Regions from separate parts of the Rhizobium sp. 01T444 genome, predicted to be linked through region 3. Evidence: riboswitches for the same ligand, from Rfam matches in the RefSeq annotation. Region 3 holds a riboswitch; each other region holds the start of a gene.
The links. Region 3 has a riboswitch for cobalamin ahead of bluB (5,6-dimethylbenzimidazole synthase). Riboswitches for the same ligand answer to the same signal wherever they lie in the genome.
Positions count from the first base shown of each region.

Region 1 (6,095 bases), on a different contig from region 3:
GAAGGAGGGCCGTTTCGTGAATTACGAGGTCGACCCCGAGGGGCTCACCCTCATCGCCCAATGGCTGGCGAAATATCGCGCCTACTGGCCAGCCCGCATCGATGCTCTCAAGCTCTTGCTGAAGGATATGGACCAATGAACGAGGTGAAGACCGAGATACAGACCAAGCAACAAACCGGCTTCGAACAGAGATACGAGCTGGATGCGCCGCCGGAAAAGGTCTGGCGTGCGATCAGCATCGCCGATTTTCGCGAGAGATGGCTGCCGAAGGAAGCGCTTGCCGATCCGCAATCGCTCTCCGAAACACCGGGAAAGGAGGTTCGCTACAGATTGCGCGACGACAGCCCGCCCTTCCTGGAAAGCATCGTCACCTTCGCGATCGCACCGAATGCATCGGGCGGAACCAGCCTGCGGATCGTCCACGAGCTGACCGATGCCACTTTCGAGCGTCTCACGAGATCGGTCGCCAACAGCAACAGCCAGACTATGATGCTCGCCGCCTGACGCGGCAGGCCTTCCCGCTTATCATTCTGAAAGATTGGAGTTCGCCGATGCGCGAAGCGATGCAACTCGTCCCCATGGTCGTAGAACAATCCTCCCAAGGGGAGCGATCCTTCGACATCTATTCCCGCCTGCTGCGTGAGCGGATCATCTTTCTGAACGGCGAGATCAACGACGGCGTGTCCGCTCTCGTCTGCGCCCAGCTTCTGTTCCTGGAGGCCGAAAATCCCAAGAAGCCGATCAACCTCTACATCAATTCGCCGGGCGGCGTCGTGACCAGCGGTTTTGCCATGTACGACACGATGCGTTTCATCCGCGCGCCGGTGCACACGCTCTGCATGGGAACGGCCCGCTCGATGGGCTCCTTCCTGCTGATGGCCGGCCAGCCGGGAGAGCGATATGCCCTTCCGAATGCCAGCATCCTCATCCACCAGCCCCTCGGCGGCTTCCAGGGCCAGGCGTCCGATATGCTCATTCATGCCGAGGAAATCAGGAAGACGAAGCAGCTCATGACCAGCCTCTATGCCGAGCATTGCGGGCGATCCTATGAAGAGTTCGAGCAGGCGATGGATCGGGACCGCTTCATGAGGGCTGAAGAGGCCCTGGAATGGGGGCTGATCGACCGCATCCTGACGGATCGAGAGGATGTGGCAGAGGTAGGAGCGCAATAGCCATGCGCCCCGCCCTCGCCAGCCTAAACCTCAGCTACCGGCCTTCAATGCCGTATTGCAAAGGCTCCAATAGCCGCCGCCCTTCTGGATCCATTTCAGATCGTTGAGCGTGCCGGCATCCTTGTTGGCATGATAGCTGTCGACGCAGGTATGCAGCCGGCCCTTGGCAGGCGTTTCGCTGGCGTATTTCTTGTCGATCGCCTTCGGCATGGTCACGCCCTTGGGGGCCTTGACCGTCGGCTTTGCGGGCTCCTTGTCCGTCGTTGCGGCCACTGCCTTGTCATCGGCAGCATCTTCGGCGGCCGCATCCGCGCCACAGAACTTCGCCCGGAAGTCGTTCCACTTCATGTCCTTGGCCGAACCATCGGCCTTGGCCGTCTGATATTTGGCGCTGCATTCCTTCATGGTCAGCGCGGAGGCCGGAGAAACGAAGAAGGCGGCGGCAATCAACGCTCCGGCGGAAGCGGGCACAAGCAATCTCGCAATCATGGGATATCCTCGTGTTGGGGGCAGTTCACGGCATGCACGTCTTTGAGGCCCCAAATCTTTGAGACCCCAAGTCTTTGAAGCCTATGAAACGGTTCCATTGGGCGTTGCCGCATCGACGGCTTTCGGCAGATGCTCGGCAAGCAGCTTGGACACATCATCGGCATTGACGCCGAACTTGGCGGCGAGATCGCGCAGCTGATCGGACGACAAGGCCGCCTGGATCTGTTCCGCCGATACGGGAAGATTGTGGCCGGTGCCGATCCAGGATGAGACCTGCTCGCCGAGGCCCGCCGAATTGAGCTGGGAAACGATGCCCTGCAGCCCTCCGGCATTGTCGAATATTCTGGTTGCAACCGCGACGTAATCGACCTGCCTGCCGGCAAGCACATCAGAGAGAACACCGCCTAAACCGTCGAAAATACTCATGGTTGCTCCTCCACCCATCAGCGGATTCTACATTAGCATGAGGTAAAATTTCTGTCATTCCGGATTTGCGAAACGACAGCCTTCCCTCCGCAAACAATACTTCTCGCTGGCCCTGCTTGACGTTGCCCATGGTGACGTCCTAAGTCGGGGGAGACGGTTCCCCGAGGAGAACTTCGAGGGGATTAATAGGGAACACGGTGCGGACGACCCAAAAGGGACCAAGACCGTGGCTGCCCCCGCAACTGTAAGCGGATTGCCGGTTATATCCGGAATGAATGCCTCGTCGTTCATTCCAGGACATCACCGGCGAGCTGGTCACTCCAAGTGCCACTGCGCGCAAGCGCGGGAAGGCAGATGACCGGCTGACATCCGCGAGCCAGGAGACCTGCCGTCAATCGCAATCCAATCAGCCAGGCGGGGATGCCTGGACAAGGAGCAGATATGATTGACCTTATTTCCTGCCGCTTGCCGCACGCGATCCGTCCCGATTGGACCACCCGCCGCTAGCCCTCCTCCACGTTTGGCTCACGCATCTGCGCGCGCCGGCGTCTGCTGGCCCTTTTCCTTCCGATCGAGAGTTTCCAATGCGCCAGATTATTCCAGGCTTTTCCCTTGCGTTCGGGCTCGCCAGCCTTTGCCTGGCCGGCCTTGCAGCACCCGCCTTCGCCGCCACCCAATATCCCCTCACCCTCAGCAATTGCGGCCAGCAAGTCACCTTCGAGAAGGCACCGGCCAAGATCGTTTCGATCGGCCAGGGCATGACCGAAGTGCTCCTCTCGCTCGGCCTTGCCGACAAGATCGCCGGCACGGCCGTCTGGGTCGGCCCGGTCCTGCCGCAATATGCCGAGGCCAACAGCAAGATCAGACGCCTGGCCGACAACGACCCGAGCTTCGAATCCGTCGTCGGTGCCGAGCCCGATCTGGTGGCTGCCGAATTCGAATGGCATGTCGGCGCCCAAGGCTCCGTCGGCAAGCGCGAGCAATTCAAAGACCTCGGCATCAACACCTATATCGCGCCGGCCGATTGCGTCGCCAAGATCAACACCGATGGCGGAGACGGCGTGCGCAAGGAGCTGTTCACGATGGACCTGATCTATCAGGAAATCGCCGAACTCTCCGAAATCTTCGACGTGAAGGACCGGGGCGATAAACTGATCGCCGACCTGAAGAAGCGCGAGGCCGCGGCCGTTGCCTCCGTTTCAGGCGCGGCAGCCAAGAACCTGCCCGTCGTCTTCTGGTTCTCCAGCAAGGAGGTGAAAGGCGATGCCTTCATCGCCGGCAAGAACAGCGCGCCGGCCTATATCCTGAAGACGCTCGGCGCAAAGAACGTCGTGACGACTGAAGAGGAATGGCCCCTCGTCGGCTGGGAAACGATTGCGCAGGCCAATCCCGCCGTCATCGTCATCGCCACCATGGACCGCCGCCGCTATGCCGCCGACGATCCCAAGGTGAAGGTGGATTTCCTGGAAAACGATCCGGTCACAAGGGAGCTCGATGCCGTCAAAAACAAGCGCTTCATCATGATGGACGCGCAGTCGATGAACCCGACGATCCGCACGATCGACGGCATCGAAATCCTGGCAAAGGGCATCGCCGCCTCCGGTCTGGCGCAGTGAGCCAGGCTGCCTTGCCACAGAGGAAATGGTGGGCGCTTGCCGCGCTCACCATCGCCGCCTTCCTCCTGCTCGGCCTGATGGTCAGCCTCGCCGTATCGATCGGCGAGATATCGATCCCGCTCGCCACCACGGCAAAGGCGGTTTCCAACCGCCTGTTCGGCACGGCATTCGAACTCAGCCGCATCCACCAGGGCATTGTCTGGGATTACCGCCTCAGCCGCGCGCTGGTGGCGGCAAGCGCCGGTGCGTCGCTCGCGCTTTGCGGCGTGGTGCTGCAGGCCCTGCTGCGCAATCCGCTCGCCGAACCTTATGTGCTCGGCATTTCCGCCGGCGCCTCCACCGGCGCCGTCTGCGTCATGATCTTAGGCCTCGGCTATGGCGTGCTCGGCCTCTCCGGCGGCGCCTTCATCGGCGCCGTCATCGCCTTTCTTCTGGTCGGCATTCTGGCGGCGGGCGCGGGCGGCACCAGCGAGCGCATCATTCTCTGCGGCGTGGCGGGCTCGCAGCTCTTCAACGCGCTGACCTCCTATATCGTCACCACCTCGGCCAATGCCGAACAGGCGCGCGGCGTACTCTTCTGGCTCTTAGGGTCGCTCAGTGGCGTGCGCTGGCCGGATGTCTATCTCTCCGTGCCGATCGCGCTGACAGGCTTCGTCGTCTGTCTTGCCCATGCGCGCGCGCTCGATGCCTTCGCCTTCGGCACGGATGCCGCAGCCTCCCTCGGCATCGCCGTGCGCCGCGTGCAGTTCACCCTGCTCGGCGTGACAGCGGCGATGACGGCAGGCGTGGTCAGCATGGTCGGTTCCATCGGCTTCGTCGGTCTCGTCATTCCCCATGCCGCCCGCTTCCTCGTCGGCCCCGCGCATGGCCGCCTGCTGCCGGCGACTGCGCTTGGCGGAGCGATCTTCATGGTCGGCGCCGACATCGTCTCGCGCATCATCATTCCCCAACAGATCCTGCCGATCGGCGTCGTCACCGCGCTTTTCGGCGCACCGGCCTCGCCATCATCCTCTATCGCGTGCGGAGAAGCGCATGAGCATATCAGTCGACAAGGTCACCTATGCCGCCGGCAATACCATCATCGTCAATGGCATCAGCATATCAGTCGAAAGGGGCAAGGTGCTCGGCCTGCTCGGGCCGAACGGCTCAGGCAAATCGAGCCTGCTGCGCCTGATCTGCCGACTGCGGCAGGTCAAAAGCGGCATCATCCGCCTTGGCGACGACGATGTCTCCGGCCTCTCACGCGCTGCCCTTGCCCGCCGCATCGCCTTCGTCGAACAGCAGTCGACGACCGACACGCAGCTCACCGTGCGCGATATCGTCCGCCTCGGCCGCACGCCGCATCGCGGCCTCATCGCCTCCTGGGGCGCCGATGACGATGCCGCCGTTGCGGAAGCGCTCGCCCGCGTCGACATGGGCGAGCGCGCCGGCCAGCTGTGGCAGACACTGTCAGGCGGCGAACGCCAGCGCGTGCATATCGCCAGAGCGCTCGCCCAGACGCCAAGCGAACTCCTGCTCGACGAACCGACCAATCACCTCGATATCCAGCATCAGCTCGATATCCTGGCGCTGGTAGCCAAACTCGGCCTCACCTCCATCATCGCGCTCCACGATCTCAATCTGGCGGCGATGTTCTGCGATCATCTGGCCGTGCTGCAGAAGGGCGAAGTCGTGGCCGCAGGCACGCCCGAGGAGGTGCTGACCGAAGCCTTGATCGCCCGCGTCTTCGGCGTGCGCGCCCATATCGAAAGATCGGCTGTGCATGGCCGCACACATATCCAGTATCGGATGGGCTGAGAGATGGATGGCGTAAATTTCGATCTGAAGGAAGAGATCCGCGACTACTGGTCGAAACGCTCGGAAACCTTCGATCTCGCCTTCGGCCACAAGATCGCCCCCGGCCCGGAGGCCGATGCCTGGCAGAAGCCGATCCGCGATGCCCTCGGCCCTGAGCCCAAGCGCGTGCTGGAACTTGCCTGCGGCACTGGCGAAGTGACCCGCCTGATCCAGGATCTCGGCCATGACGTTACCGCGCTCGATTTCTCCGAAGCGATGCTGAAGGTTGCCCGCGCCAAACACGCCGGCAAGGAGCGCCTGCGCTTCATCTTGGCGGACGCCGAAAACACCCTGGAGCCTGATGCACACTACGACGCGATCATCTGCCGCCACCTGGTCTGGACGCTGACCCGGCCGGAAGAAAGTTTTGCCGAATGGTTCCGCATCCTCAAACCCGGCGGTCTGCTGCTCTTCTTCGACGGCAACTGGGCAAGCCCGAAACCGACCGGCCGCATCGCCAGCCTGCTGATAACATGTGTCGACCGTTTCATCGGTGCCGACAGCAACTATGACGGCGCGCTCAGCACCCGCCACGCCCGCATCATGTCAGCCCTGC
Region 1 covers NZ_JBFTPD010000005.1:11,278-17,372, forward strand. The annotation lists gene AC1DTN_RS10050 (ArsR/SmtB family transcription factor) at 1-139, shown strand, start outside; gene AC1DTN_RS10055 (SRPBCC family protein) at 136-504, shown strand; gene AC1DTN_RS10060 (ATP-dependent Clp protease proteolytic subunit) at 552-1,172, shown strand; gene AC1DTN_RS10065 (hypothetical protein) at 1,203-1,661, opposite strand; gene AC1DTN_RS10070 (YidB family protein) at 1,743-2,087, opposite strand; cobalamin riboswitch at 2,225-2,494, shown strand; gene AC1DTN_RS10075 (ABC transporter substrate-binding protein) at 2,672-3,703, shown strand; partial or broken gene AC1DTN_RS10080 (FecCD family ABC transporter permease) at 3,700-4,739, shown strand; gene AC1DTN_RS10085 (ABC transporter ATP-binding protein) at 4,736-5,500, shown strand; gene AC1DTN_RS10090 (class I SAM-dependent methyltransferase) at 5,504-6,095, shown strand, end outside.
Region 1: linked by a shared signal. The riboswitch ahead of AC1DTN_RS10075 (ABC transporter substrate-binding protein) and the one ahead of bluB (5,6-dimethylbenzimidazole synthase) in region 3 are both predicted to bind cobalamin.

Region 2 (6,095 bases), on a different contig from region 3:
TGCCCGGCAGCCATTCCAGATTGCCGTGCTTGCCCATGTGGATCACGGCCTGCGCGCCGAATTCCTCGCGCAGGAAAGCATAGAAGGCGAGATAGCCGTGCGGCGGCACGAGATCGGGCGAGTGATAACTTTCCTTCGGATCGATATTATAACCGCGTGCCGGCTGGATACCGATCAGCAAGTTGCCGAACCGGGCGAAAGGCAGCGCAAAAGCGCCATCGCGGACATAGGGATCGGCCTCCGGCGCACCCCAGCGCGTGCTGACTTCATCCTGAATCTGAACGGGAAGAGATCCCAGGAAATCCTTGTATCGACTCAGGGAAAGCTGCTCGCGCACGACCTTGCCATCGAAGCCGGAATTGGTCGGCCCCGCCATCAGGTGCCGTATCAGCGCATCACCATCGGCAGGGATATCGGCGACCGGATAACCGGCCTTCTCCATCGCTCGCATTACCTCGATGGTGCCTGCTGGCGTATCGAGGCCGACGCCATTGCCGAGCCGTCCGTCACGGTTCGGATAGTTCGCCATGACGAGCGCAACTCGCCTGCTCTCCAACGGCATCTGCCGCAGCCGCGCCCAGTTGGCGGCAAGCGATGCCACATAGTTCATGCGCGCCTCATCCGGCTCGCTGGAAACGATGTTGGCCTCGACAGCAACGTCATAACGCGCGGCTGATTTGAAGGAGACGGCACGCGACAGCACCCTGCCATCCACCTCCGGCAGCGCGACATTCATGCCGAGATCACGCGCCGACAATCCCTGCGACGAAGCGGCCCAGGCCTCCCGTGACGAAGCGGAGAAGATTGCCTGCAGCACGATCGCGTCGTTGGCCTCCAGCACCGTCGGCTCGCGACCGGCGCCGGGTGCGGAGACGGCAAAGCCTGTCGTGTTGATGACGACCTCGGGCTTCAGTTCGGCGAAGATGGATTCGAGAATGCCCTTGGAGACGGGATCCTTGAGGCTGTAGGCGAAGACCGGCAACGGGCGCAGGCCTTGCTGCTGGAGGGCTTCGATCAAGGCTTCGACGGGTTTGGTTTCGCCGCTCTGCACGAGGGCGCGGTAGAAGGCGATGGCGACAGTAGCTGGCGTTCCCTGCCGGACTCGAACTTCGGCTTTGGCAAGCCGCCGCCACTCCTCAACCCCGACAAGCCCTCGCCCCGGCCACCAGATCCCCGCCTTCATCAGCGGCGCGGCTGGCGCCGGCTTCTCCGCCCCCGAAAGCATCGCCGAGGCATAGGCAAGAAAGCCCCGCGCATTGGCGTCGCCGCCTTCGATCAGATACGCCCACAGCGCATTCAGATCCTCAAGCGACACATTGGAAAACGGCGTCAGCCCCGCATCCGGCCGCGCATCGCCCGGCAGCACCGCAATCAGCGTCCCATTACGAGCGGCAACCGCATGCAGCGCCTCGAGCGCATAGTGAAAGTAGCTCGCCCCACCCAGCGCCCGCACGATGATCAGCTTCGCATGTCTCGCCGTGCGCTGGACGTAGGTATCGACCGACATCGGATGCTTCAGGCTCATCAGGCTCGCAAGCCTGAGCGTATGCCCGCTCGCCCCGCCGGAATGAGCCGCAGCGATTGCCGCAAGCTCGGTGTCGGCGGCCGAGAGGAACAGGATATCGCCCGGCGACTGGCCGAGGTCGATGGCCTCGTCCCCGTCGCTGATTGTTCCCTGTTGGGCGAGAAGCAGATGCATCGATTATTCCCTAAGCGAGCGCTTCGATCGCCTTGCGCACCGCGTCCTGATCCATCTCATGCAGGCCGATGACGACGAGGCGCGTGCTGCGTGCTTCGCCCGGCGTCCAGGCGCGGTCGAAATACTGATCGATGCGGGCACCCACGGCCTGCAGCTGCAGGCGCATCGGCTTGCCCGAGACATCGATGAAGCCCTTGAGGCGCAGCACATCATGCTCGGCGATAATGCCCTTCAGCTTCTCGACGAAACCTGATGTATCGGCGATAGCGCCGAGCTCGACGACGAAACTGTCGAATTCGTCGTGATCGTGCGGCGTGCCGTCCTCATGCTCCAGCTCGTGATGGGACTTGCGGTTGACGATATCGTCTTCCGTGCCGATGCCGAGGCCGAGCAGCACGCTTGCCGGCACGTCGCCATTCCTGGCCTCGATCATCACAGGCTTGCGGGCGATGCGCGAGGCGACTTCGCTCTTCACGCGACCGAGGCCGTCGGCATCAATGAGATCGGTCTTGTTGAGCACTATGAGGTCGGCGCAGGTCAGCTGATCTTCGAAAAGCTCCTCGATCGGGCTTTCATGATCGAGCGATTCATCCTCGACGCGGCGTGCATCGACAGCATCATGGTCATCGGCAAAACGACCTGCGGCAACAGCGGCGCTGTCGACCACGGTGATCACGCCGTCAACGGTGACTTCGCTTCTGATGTCCGGCCAGTTGAAGGCGGCGACCAGCGGCTGTGGCAAGGCAAGGCCTGAAGTTTCGATGACGATATGGTCCGGGCGCTGCTCGCGCTCCAGAAGCTTGGTCATGGTCGGAATGAAATCGTCGGCGACCGTGCAGCAGATGCAGCCATTGGTGAGCTCGATAATATCGTCCTCGGTGCAATTCTCCGCCCCGCAGCCCTTCAGCACATCGCCATCAACGCCGAGATCGCCGAACTCGTTGATGATGAGCGCAATCTTCTTGCCGCCGGCATTTGTGAGCAGGTTGCGGATCATTGTCGTCTTGCCCGCACCGAGAAAGCCGGTGATGACGGTTGCGGGAATTTTCTGCTGCATGGATCTAACCCTTCATCTTCAGCGGCAGACCTGCCGCGATAAAATACACGTCGTCGGCCACAGCCGCGATCATCTGGTGCAGCCGGCCGGCATGGTCGCGAAAATCCCGCGCCATGCGGTTCTCAGGCACGATGCCGAGGCCGACTTCATTGGAAACGATGACGAGCCGCGCCTTTGCTTGCGGTAGACAGGCGGCAAGGGCGGCGGACTGGGCGGCGATATCGCGCCCCTCCATCATCAGATTGGTGAGCCACAGCGTCAGGCAATCAACGAGAACAGCCCTGCCCTCGCCGTCGATTGCCGCAAGGCGCTCGGTAAGGTCGAGCGGTTCCTCATGGGTGGTCCAGGAGGGGCCGCGGTCGGCCTTGTGCTGGTCGATACGCGCCTGCATTTCGTCATCCCAGGCGCGGCCTGTGGCGATGTAGTGGCGGTCGAGGCCGCTTGTGGTCACGAGGTTTTCGGCGAAGCGGGATTTGCCGGAGCGGGCGCCGCCGAGGATGAAGGTGGCGTTGAGAAGGCTCTTGGTCATGCCACGGCCGCCCTTGGAGCGAAGGCGCGGCTCCACCCACTTCCCTCATCCCTGTGCTTGTCACAGGGATCCAGCGTGCCCAAGTCCTTGGGCACAAGAGACTCAATCAACGACGGCGTAGATTCATTCACTGCGCGGACGCGCCGTGGCTGGATTCCTGTGACAAGCACAGGAATGAGGGAGGAGAGGAAAGTGCGCGCCGGGTAACGTCCACCAACAGGCGCCAGACGCATCCCATCAGGAGGTACCGAACCGACACCTTTCACATGCACCACCAGAGGCAGCGCTGAATCAAATCCTTCAGCCAAGACAACCTCCGTGCTGGCAGCGGGCAAACGGCCCAGTATGGGCATTATGCCCGGCACGGATGGCAGGTCTCCTGGCTCGCAGTTAGCGGCCGCGACAGGGGCAGACCGTTTCCGGTCGCCCCTGATCGTGCCAGCGGATCCGCCTCGCCTTCCCGGCTGCTTCTCGTGAAAAGGCGGACGATTCGTAGAAATAGAGGCGTCCTGCCCCGGCTGATCACGATGCACTCCAGTGGCTTTTCCGGCACTTATACCGCCTTGCCCGCCTGCAGAATGCGAGGCTGTCAGCGCAACGGCTAAAATACCGGACGGAAGACCCTGACTGCTCTACAGTCGCGGGGTCGGCTGTGATGAAGGCGCCCGGCTTGGGTCCGCCCCGTCACATTCCCTTTTCATCCGGAAGGCGTAAGGCCGATCCGGAACCATCCATTATGTCAATTCATGGTTAGGCTTCCGCCCCGGGCATGTCAATCGGCGCACTGGGTGCACACAGAGATCATCTCGACTTACACTACCGATATTATCGTCTTCAATCAAAGGTTTACGTCACAAAAACTTTACGGCGCAGTCGGTATTTTGCCGCAATTGCCGCTCATGCGGATGCCGGCTCCGCCCTTGACCCCCACTCCTGCCGCCTAGTTTCCCCATGATGCTCTCCCGAATGGATATTCGCCGCCTCGGCCCTCTCGGCACCGTCTTTGATCCGGGACGCCTGCGCGCGCTTATCCGCCACAGCGAAATGGGCATGGTCTTTGCCGGCGCGCTCGTCGGTATCGCCTCGGGGCTTGCGGTCACCGCCATGAGCTATGTCTCGGAAGAGATGCACAGGCTGATCTTCGGCATAGACGGCACGACGAGGCTCAGCGCCTCGCAGATCGACAGCAAGTTCCTGCTGATGACGGCCCCGGTTGCCGGCGGCATGCTGCTCGGCCTGTTGATCTTCATTCTCGCCAGATGGCGCAAGAAGCCGATGGTCGACCCGATCGAGGCCAATGCCTTGCATGGCGGCCGCCTGTCGCTGACGGACAGCATCCTCGTCGCCATCCAGAACCTCGTGTCCAACGGCTTCGGCGCATCCGTCGGTCTGGAGGCCGGCTATACGCAGCTTGCAGCCGGCATCGCCTCGAAATTCGGCCTGAAGCTGCAGCTGCGCCGCTCCGACATGCGCGTCCTCGTCGGCTGCGGCGCGGCCGGCGCCATCGCCGCCGCCTTCAATGCACCGCTGACGGGCGCCTTCTATGCCTTCGAGCTGATCATCGGCACCTACACCATCGTCTCGCTGACGCCTGTTGTCGTCGCGGCCCTCGTCGCTACACTGGTCGCCCGGCTACTCTCCGGCAGCGATTTCATCATCGATGTCGGCAGCTTCGGCGCTGTCCAGCCCGCCGATTACGTGCCGGCGATCGCCCTCGGCGCCTTCTGCGCAGGCATCGGCATCCTCATCATGCAGGGCGTCTCCTTCGTCGAGGAACTGGCGCGCAAAAGCTCCATCGCGCTACCCTTCCGCCCGGCGCTCGGCGGCCTGGTCGTCGGCCTGCTGGCGCTGGCCTCGCCGCAGGTCCTCGCCGCCGGTCACGGCGCGCTGCATCTCAACCTCTCCCATGAGATCACCATTCCCGCGCTGATTGGCCTCTTCCTTCTGAAGTCGGTGGCATCAGCCATTTCGATCGGCTCCGGCTTCAGGGGCGGCCTGTTCTTCGCCTCGCTCTTCATGGGTGCCCTGCTCGGCAAGCTCTTTGCCTATTCCGCCCCCTATTTCGCCGATGCGACACTGACACCCGTGATCTATGCCGTGGTCGGCATGAGCTCGCTCGCCGTCGCCGTCATCGGCGGGCCGCTGACCATGACCTTCCTGGCGCTGGAGATTACCGGCGACTTTCCGATCACCGTTCTGGTGCTCGCCGCCGTCATTACCTCCTCGCTCGTGGTGCGCACCACCTTCGGCTACTCCTTCGCCACATGGCGCTTTCACCTGCGCGGCGAGAGCATCCGTAGCGCCCATGATGTCGGCTGGATCCGCAACCTGACCGTGGACAAGCTGATGCGATCAGACGTGAAGACCGCAAAACTTGGAATAACGATGGACGAGTTCAAGGAGGCCTTCCCCATCGGCTCGACGCAGCGCGTCATCCTCGTCGATGAGGGCGACAAATATGCCGGTCTCGTGCTCGTGCCGGAAATCTACGCCAACCCCACCAGCGCGCAGGACGAAGCCCAGCAGCTGACCGATTTCATCCGCTACAAAAACGATTTCCTGCAGCCGCAGATGAACGCCAAACAGGCGGCCGCGATCTTCGACAAGACCGAAAGCGAAGCGCTCGCCGTCGTCAACAACCTCATCGAGCGCAAGGTGATCGGCCAGCTCAGCGAAAGCCACACGCTGCGCCGCTACAGCGAAGAACTCGACCGCCGCCGTCGTGAGGTCTCAGGCGAGATCTGAGACATTTGCCGCTGAAGTCAGAAACACGCCGCCATTAGAGCTACGCAACAGACTTTCTGAAAATC
Region 2 covers NZ_JBFTPD010000005.1:156,084-162,178, forward strand. The annotation lists gene cobN (cobaltochelatase subunit CobN) at 1-1,699, opposite strand, end outside; gene cobW (cobalamin biosynthesis protein CobW) at 1,710-2,756, opposite strand; gene cobU (bifunctional adenosylcobinamide kinase/adenosylcobinamide-phosphate guanylyltransferase) at 2,761-3,285, opposite strand; cobalamin riboswitch at 3,638-4,032, opposite strand; gene AC1DTN_RS10840 (chloride channel protein) at 4,240-6,030, shown strand.
Region 2: linked by a shared signal. The riboswitch ahead of cobU (bifunctional adenosylcobinamide kinase/adenosylcobinamide-phosphate guanylyltransferase) and the one ahead of bluB (5,6-dimethylbenzimidazole synthase) in region 3 are both predicted to bind cobalamin.

Region 3 (6,095 bases):
CTCGGTCGATTTCGGCCGCGATGCCGCGACCTGCGCCAAGATGTGCCCTGGTGTGGAGACGGAGCTCTATTACCGCGACATCTCCAGCGCCGAAGCCTCGAACATGATCTCGACGGCAACGGGCACCCCCTATGGCGCGATGAAGAATGCCTTCGCCTACAAGACCCGCGCACCCGGCGAAAAATCCGCCTGCTCCTGCAATCTGACCGCCTATTACGAGGAAATGCGCAAGAGCCAGGCAGCCTATGCGCCGGCGCCTGAGCCGAAGGGTTCGATCACCACGATCCATACAGACGCACCGAAGGCTGTGAGCGCCCCGCCCGCCCCGCAGGCGCAGGTGCCGGATCGTCCCTACGACCCCGCCAGCAACAAGGTGCGCCAGGTTGGCCCGCAATTCCTGGCTGGCGATCAGGGCAAGATCGATCTCACCAATCCGGCGACATCAGGCCCGCAGCCCCAACAACAGCAATAACCACGATATCGGCAGTCGAAATCGCGTCTTCAGTTTGACGAGCGATGCTCCCGGAAGGCTGCCGCCAGTGTGCGCAGCGCCGCACGCGACTTGGCATCCGTCAGTGTCGAATGCAGCACGACCTCGGAGGATGGCAGCGCCGGCAGGCCGAAGCGCTCGCTGACCTCGATCGTGCCGACAGGCGCCAGACGATGGGAGAAGGTCGAGACGGCAAGCCCGGCTGAAACGGCTGCTGTCACAGCCGAAGAGCCTCCGCCGAGGAAGACTTCCGCCCAGGGAATACCGGCCGCATCGAGCGCCCGGGTGCAGACATCCCGCACCTTGCAGTTGGGCGACAGTGCTGCAAGACGCAGCGGTTCACCGCGGCGATATTCGAATTGCGGCGTTGCAAACCAGCCGAAATGCTCTGGTGCCAGAACCTCGCCATCGCGCCGGTCCTCATCCCGACGGACGATCGCCGCATCTAGGTCGCCGCGATCGAAGGCGGCGAGCAACTCGCAGGAATTGTCGAGCCGCACCTCGATCGTCAGCCCCGGATCATGGGCATTGAGGCGCGCAAGCAGCGTCGGCACTTCCGGGCCGGCGACATGGGCCGCAATGCCCAGCCTGAAATGACGGCGCGACGAGGAAAGTGCCGCGATCGCCCGGTCATGGGCAGCGAGGAATTCCCGTGCGGCATCAAGAAATACCGCCCCCTGTGCCGAAAGCCGCACCAGCCGCGGCGTGCGTTCGATCAGCCGATGGCCGAGCCGCTCCTCCAGCCGTTTGAGCTTGACGCTAATCGCCCCTTGCGTGCTGCCGAGCTCATTGGCGGCGCGGGTGAAGCTCTTGTTCTCGGCGATCGTCACGAAAGCCTGAACGGAATCGACATCGAGCATGGTCATTGGATCTATCCGAAATTGTTGTGTCTGAAATAGTCAATCATCCAATTCTGTAATGATCAAGCTCTGCTTATGCTGACGCAAATGGACGACAAGGGATGTCACCCTTGTAAGTCTCAACGTCGAAAGGCCAAAGCATGACCTCTGCCTCCCCTCCATCCTCACGTATCAGAGGCATCGTCGCCCTGATGGCGGCCTGCCTCTCCTCACTGATGTTCGGCCTTGAAATATCGAGCGTACCGGCAATCCTGCCGACGCTGGAAAAGGTGCTGCATGCCGATTTCAGCGCGCTGCAATGGATCATGAATGCCTATACGATCGCCGTGACGACGGTGCTGATGGCGGCAGGCACATTGGCCGATCGCTACGGCCGCAAGCGCGTCTTCCTCATCGGCATTGCCGCCTTTGGCCTCACCTCGCTGATTGCCGGCCTCGCTCAGGATGTTTCGCTGCTGATCGTTGCTCGCTTTCTGCAGGGCATGAGCGGCGGCGTGATGCTGATCTGCCAGGTGGCTGTCCTCTCCCATCAATTCCCGGAGGGCAGAGCCCGCAGCATGGCCTTCGGCTGGTGGGGCATCATCTTCGGGATCGGCCTCGGCTTTGGCCCGATCATAGGCGTTGCGATCGTAGCAGCCGCCGGCTGGCAATGGGTCTTCCTCATCCATGCCGTGCTGGCAGCCGTGACGGTGGCCCTTGCCGTAACGGGCGTTGAGGAATCGCGGGACCCCGCTGCAGGACGGCTCGATATGGCCGGCATCGCCACTCTTTCGCTGGCGGTCTTCTGCCTCGCTTTCTTCATCACCCAGGGTCCGGCTCTCGGCTTTGCCAGCCCTGCCGCGCTTGGCATCATCGGACTTTCCGCGGCAAGCCTCGTCGCCTTCATCTTTGCCGAGAGGCTGAACCCGCGACCGATGTTCGATGCCTCGGTCTTCGGCATTCGCGCCTTCTCGGGCGCCATCATCGGCTCGGCTGCCATGAATATCAGCTTCTGGCCTTTCATGATCTATCTGCCGATCTGGTATGAAGCCGGTCTCGGTTATGGCAGTGTGGCCGCGGGTGTGGCGCTGCTTGCCTATACGCTGCCGACGCTCGTCGTACCGCCGCTCGCCGAACGGCTTATGCTGCGCTATCGGCCGGGCATCATCATTCCCGGCGGCCTTTTCACCATCGGGCTCGGCTTCCTGCTGATGAAGTCAGGCAGTGCTGCCACCGCGCCAAGCTGGCTGACGATGCTGCCCGGCGCGCTGCTTGCCGGCATCGGGCTTGGCTTCACCAACACCCCGGTCACCAATACGACGACAGGTGCCGTCTCCAGCGATCGCGCCGGCATGGCCTCCGGCATCGACATGAGCGCCCGGATGATCTCGCTCGCCATCAACATCGCCGTCATGGGCTTCATCCTGTTCAGCGGCGTGCTCTCCCACCTCAAGAGCACCTTGCCAACCTCGACGGATGCCGGCGACCTGCGCCTGCTCGCCGAACGGATCTCCGCCGGCAACATTGCCTCCCTGCCAGACATTCCCGCCGGGACGGTGCATGATGCGCTCGTCGCAGGCTTCGGCGGCGTCATGCTCTATGGCGCGATCGGCGTCTGGCTTCTGGCCGCCGCAAGCTTCCTCGTCTTTGCCCATCGGAAGACGCCGGCCTGCGCCAAGGATTGCGGCACCCAGCCGGCAGAATGATGCACACCCGCGCCGGCTCAGACCGGCGCGGCCTCGCTTTCCACCTGCCCCCAGCCATCATGGAAAACCAGCTCTTCCAGCGCCATCCGCTGCCGCCAGCCTTTGACCGCCAGTTCCGGCTTATCATAGAGCCGGTCGACGAAGCCGGCGCAGAGCCAGGCTACCACCTCGATATGATTGGGAATGCCGAGGATCTCCTTCAGGTCACCCTCGCGAAAAATGCTGACCCAGCCGATGCCCACCCCTTCGGCTCGTGCCGCAAGCCACAGGTTCTGGATGGCGCAGACGGTGGAATAGCTGTCCATGCGCGGATTATGTGTGCGCCCCAGCACCACGCTGCCGCTGCGGGTTGGATCGCAGGTCACGCAGATGCCGAGCGGCGCCTGGACGATGCCTTCGAGCTTCAGCGAACGGTATTGCTCCTGCCGCTTGCCGTCGAACATGCGGGCCGCTTCCTCATTCGCCTTGAGGAAGGCATCGCGTACCCGCGCCCTCACCTCGACGCTCTTCACCAGAATGAAATTCCACGGCTGCATGAAGCCGACCGAGGGCGCGTGATGCGCGGCGGTCAAAAGCCGCGTCACGAGATCATCCGGCAAGGGATCGGGCAGGAACTGGCTGCGCACGTCACGCCGCGTCATGATCGCGTGATAGACGGCCTCGCGTTCGGCCGCAGAAAAGCTGGATGCCGGGCAAACGGCATCATCAATGGGTCGCATCGTCAAATCCCCAACAACGCAACCGCCCGCCGTCCGCGCGGGTTGGGTCTATCTTGCCAGGCCGGTCTTCTGACTTGGCGTCATCCGCTTGACCGCCGCCTTCCCGGCCTTGCGGCCAGTGGCATTCTATGCGGCAAGCGTCGGCCTTACAGCGTTGGGCACGTTCCGGTCTTGCACCGGATTCCCGATTCTCCCGCTTGTGAAAGCGGGCACCTGACGGGTGATCTATGGCGCGGAAACGGCATGGCGGCAAGCTGCATGCGACATTCATTTCGTGGACAGGCTGAAAATGCTGGCCTAGAACGAGACCCGACGCCGCTGGCGCCGAATCCCCTCTCATTGCCTTCCGGTTGCCCGTGTCCCGCCTAACACCAATGATCCTTGCGGTCGCCCTGTTCATGGAACAGATGGATTCGACCGTGATCGCCACCAGCCTGCCGGCGATTGCTGCCGATATAGGCACTTCGCCGATCGCGCTGAAACTTGCGGTAACGAGCTACCTCGTGGCGCTCGCAATCTTCATTCCGATCAGCGGCTGGATGTCGGATCGCTTCGGTGCACGCAACATCTTTCGGCTCGCGATCTTCGTTTTCATGGTTGGCTCGGTCGCCTGCGCATTCTCCAATTCCATCGCCGCCTTCGTCATTTCCCGCCTCATCCAGGGTGCCGGCGGCTCGATGATGACGCCGGTCGGGCGATTGCTCCTGGTGCGCGGCACGCCACGTCACCAGTTGGTGAATGCCATGGCATGGCTGACCATTCCGGCGCTGATCGGCCCGATCATGGGCCCGCCGATCGGCGGCTTCCTGACGACCTATCTCAGCTGGCACTGGATCTTCTGGATCAATGTGCCGATCGGCATTATCGGCATCGTCCTCGTCACCCGTTTCCTGCCGGCCGTCGAGCCGCGAAGCCCGAAGCCGATGGATTTTCCGGGCTTCTTCCTGTCGGGTATCGGCTTTGCCGGTTTCGTGTTCGGCCTCTCGGTCATCAGCCTGCCCGCCGTTCCCGTCATCTACGGCTATGTCACTGTGGCCGTCGGCGTCCTCTCCGGCATTCTCTATTTCGTGCATGCCAGGCGCACCTCGCATCCGCTGCTCGACCCCAAGATGTTCCGCTACCCGATGTTCCGGGCGGCGATCCTCGGCGCCTCGAATTTCCGCATGGGCCTCGGCGCGCTGCCCTTCCTCATGCCGCTGATGCTGCAGCTCGGCTTCGGCCTGACGCCGCTGCAGTCAGGCTCGATCACCTTCATCAGCGCTCTTGGCTCCATGGGCTCGAAATTTGCAGCCACCCGCACCTATAACGCCTTCGGCTTCCGCAACGTCATCGCGCTGACGACCTTCCTCGCGGCAATCTTCCTCGGCGTGAATGGCTTCTTCACTGCCGAAACGCCGATGTATGTCATCATGGGCTGTCTTCTTGTCGGCGGCCTCCTCCGCTCCATGGCCTTTTCGGGCGTCAACGCTATGGCCTTCGGCGATGTGGACGAGGCCGACAGCAGCCAGGCGACTGCCATCAACGCGGTGGCGCAGCGCATCTCCATGGCCATGGGCGTTGCGGTAGCCGGTACGATCCTGGAAATCTCCTCGAGCTTCCACGGCGGCAAGCTTTTGGTCTCGGATTTTCATATCGCCTTCTTCATCGTGGCGGCGATATCAGCACTTGCCTGCATCACTTTCCTGCGCCTGCCCGCCAATGCCGGCGAGGAGCTGACGACACGCCGCCACAAGAACAGACATGCCGCGGCGGCAGAACCGGAAGAGGCCCAGGGACAGGCAATAGCGGAGAGCCGCTGAAAACTTCACGGATTTGTCGTTTTTCCTCACAGATTCTACGTGACAATTCCAATCGGCATGGCTACATAAGCCGCATGTCGATTTCGTCCGTTTACGCATCGCGATTTTATTCGTACCGCTGCTTCCAGCGGATGCGGGTCTGTGCGTAACCGAAACTAACGCGACGACAACCCGAACAGCCGCTAGTCAACCTGGCGGCTTTTTTGTTCCGCCACGGTATGACCAAACAGGAGAGCATACCGTGACTGACACTATTGATGATCTGCGCATCGTCGAGATCACCCCGCTGACCAAGCCTGCCGATATCCTTTCGGAAATCCCGCGTGACGCCGCTGTTACCAAGACAGTAACCAGCACGCGCGACACGATCCACAATATCCTGACCGGTCAGGACGACCGCCAGCTCGTCATCATCGGCCCCTGCTCGATCCACGATCCGGCAGCCGCCCGCGAATATGCCGGCCGCCTCATGGAGCAGCGACGACGTCTCTCCGGCGATCTCGAAATCGTCATGCGCGTCTATTTCGAAAAGCCCCGCACCA
Region 3 covers NZ_JBFTPD010000013.1:14,180-20,274, reverse strand. The annotation lists gene AC1DTN_RS18265 (DUF2865 domain-containing protein) at 1-472, shown strand, start outside; gene AC1DTN_RS18260 (LysR family transcriptional regulator) at 502-1,356, opposite strand; gene AC1DTN_RS18255 (MFS transporter) at 1,491-3,035, shown strand; gene bluB (5,6-dimethylbenzimidazole synthase) at 3,053-3,754, opposite strand; cobalamin riboswitch at 3,797-3,986, opposite strand; gene AC1DTN_RS18245 (DHA2 family efflux MFS transporter permease subunit) at 4,129-5,553, shown strand; gene AC1DTN_RS18240 (3-deoxy-7-phosphoheptulonate synthase) at 5,795-6,095, shown strand, end outside.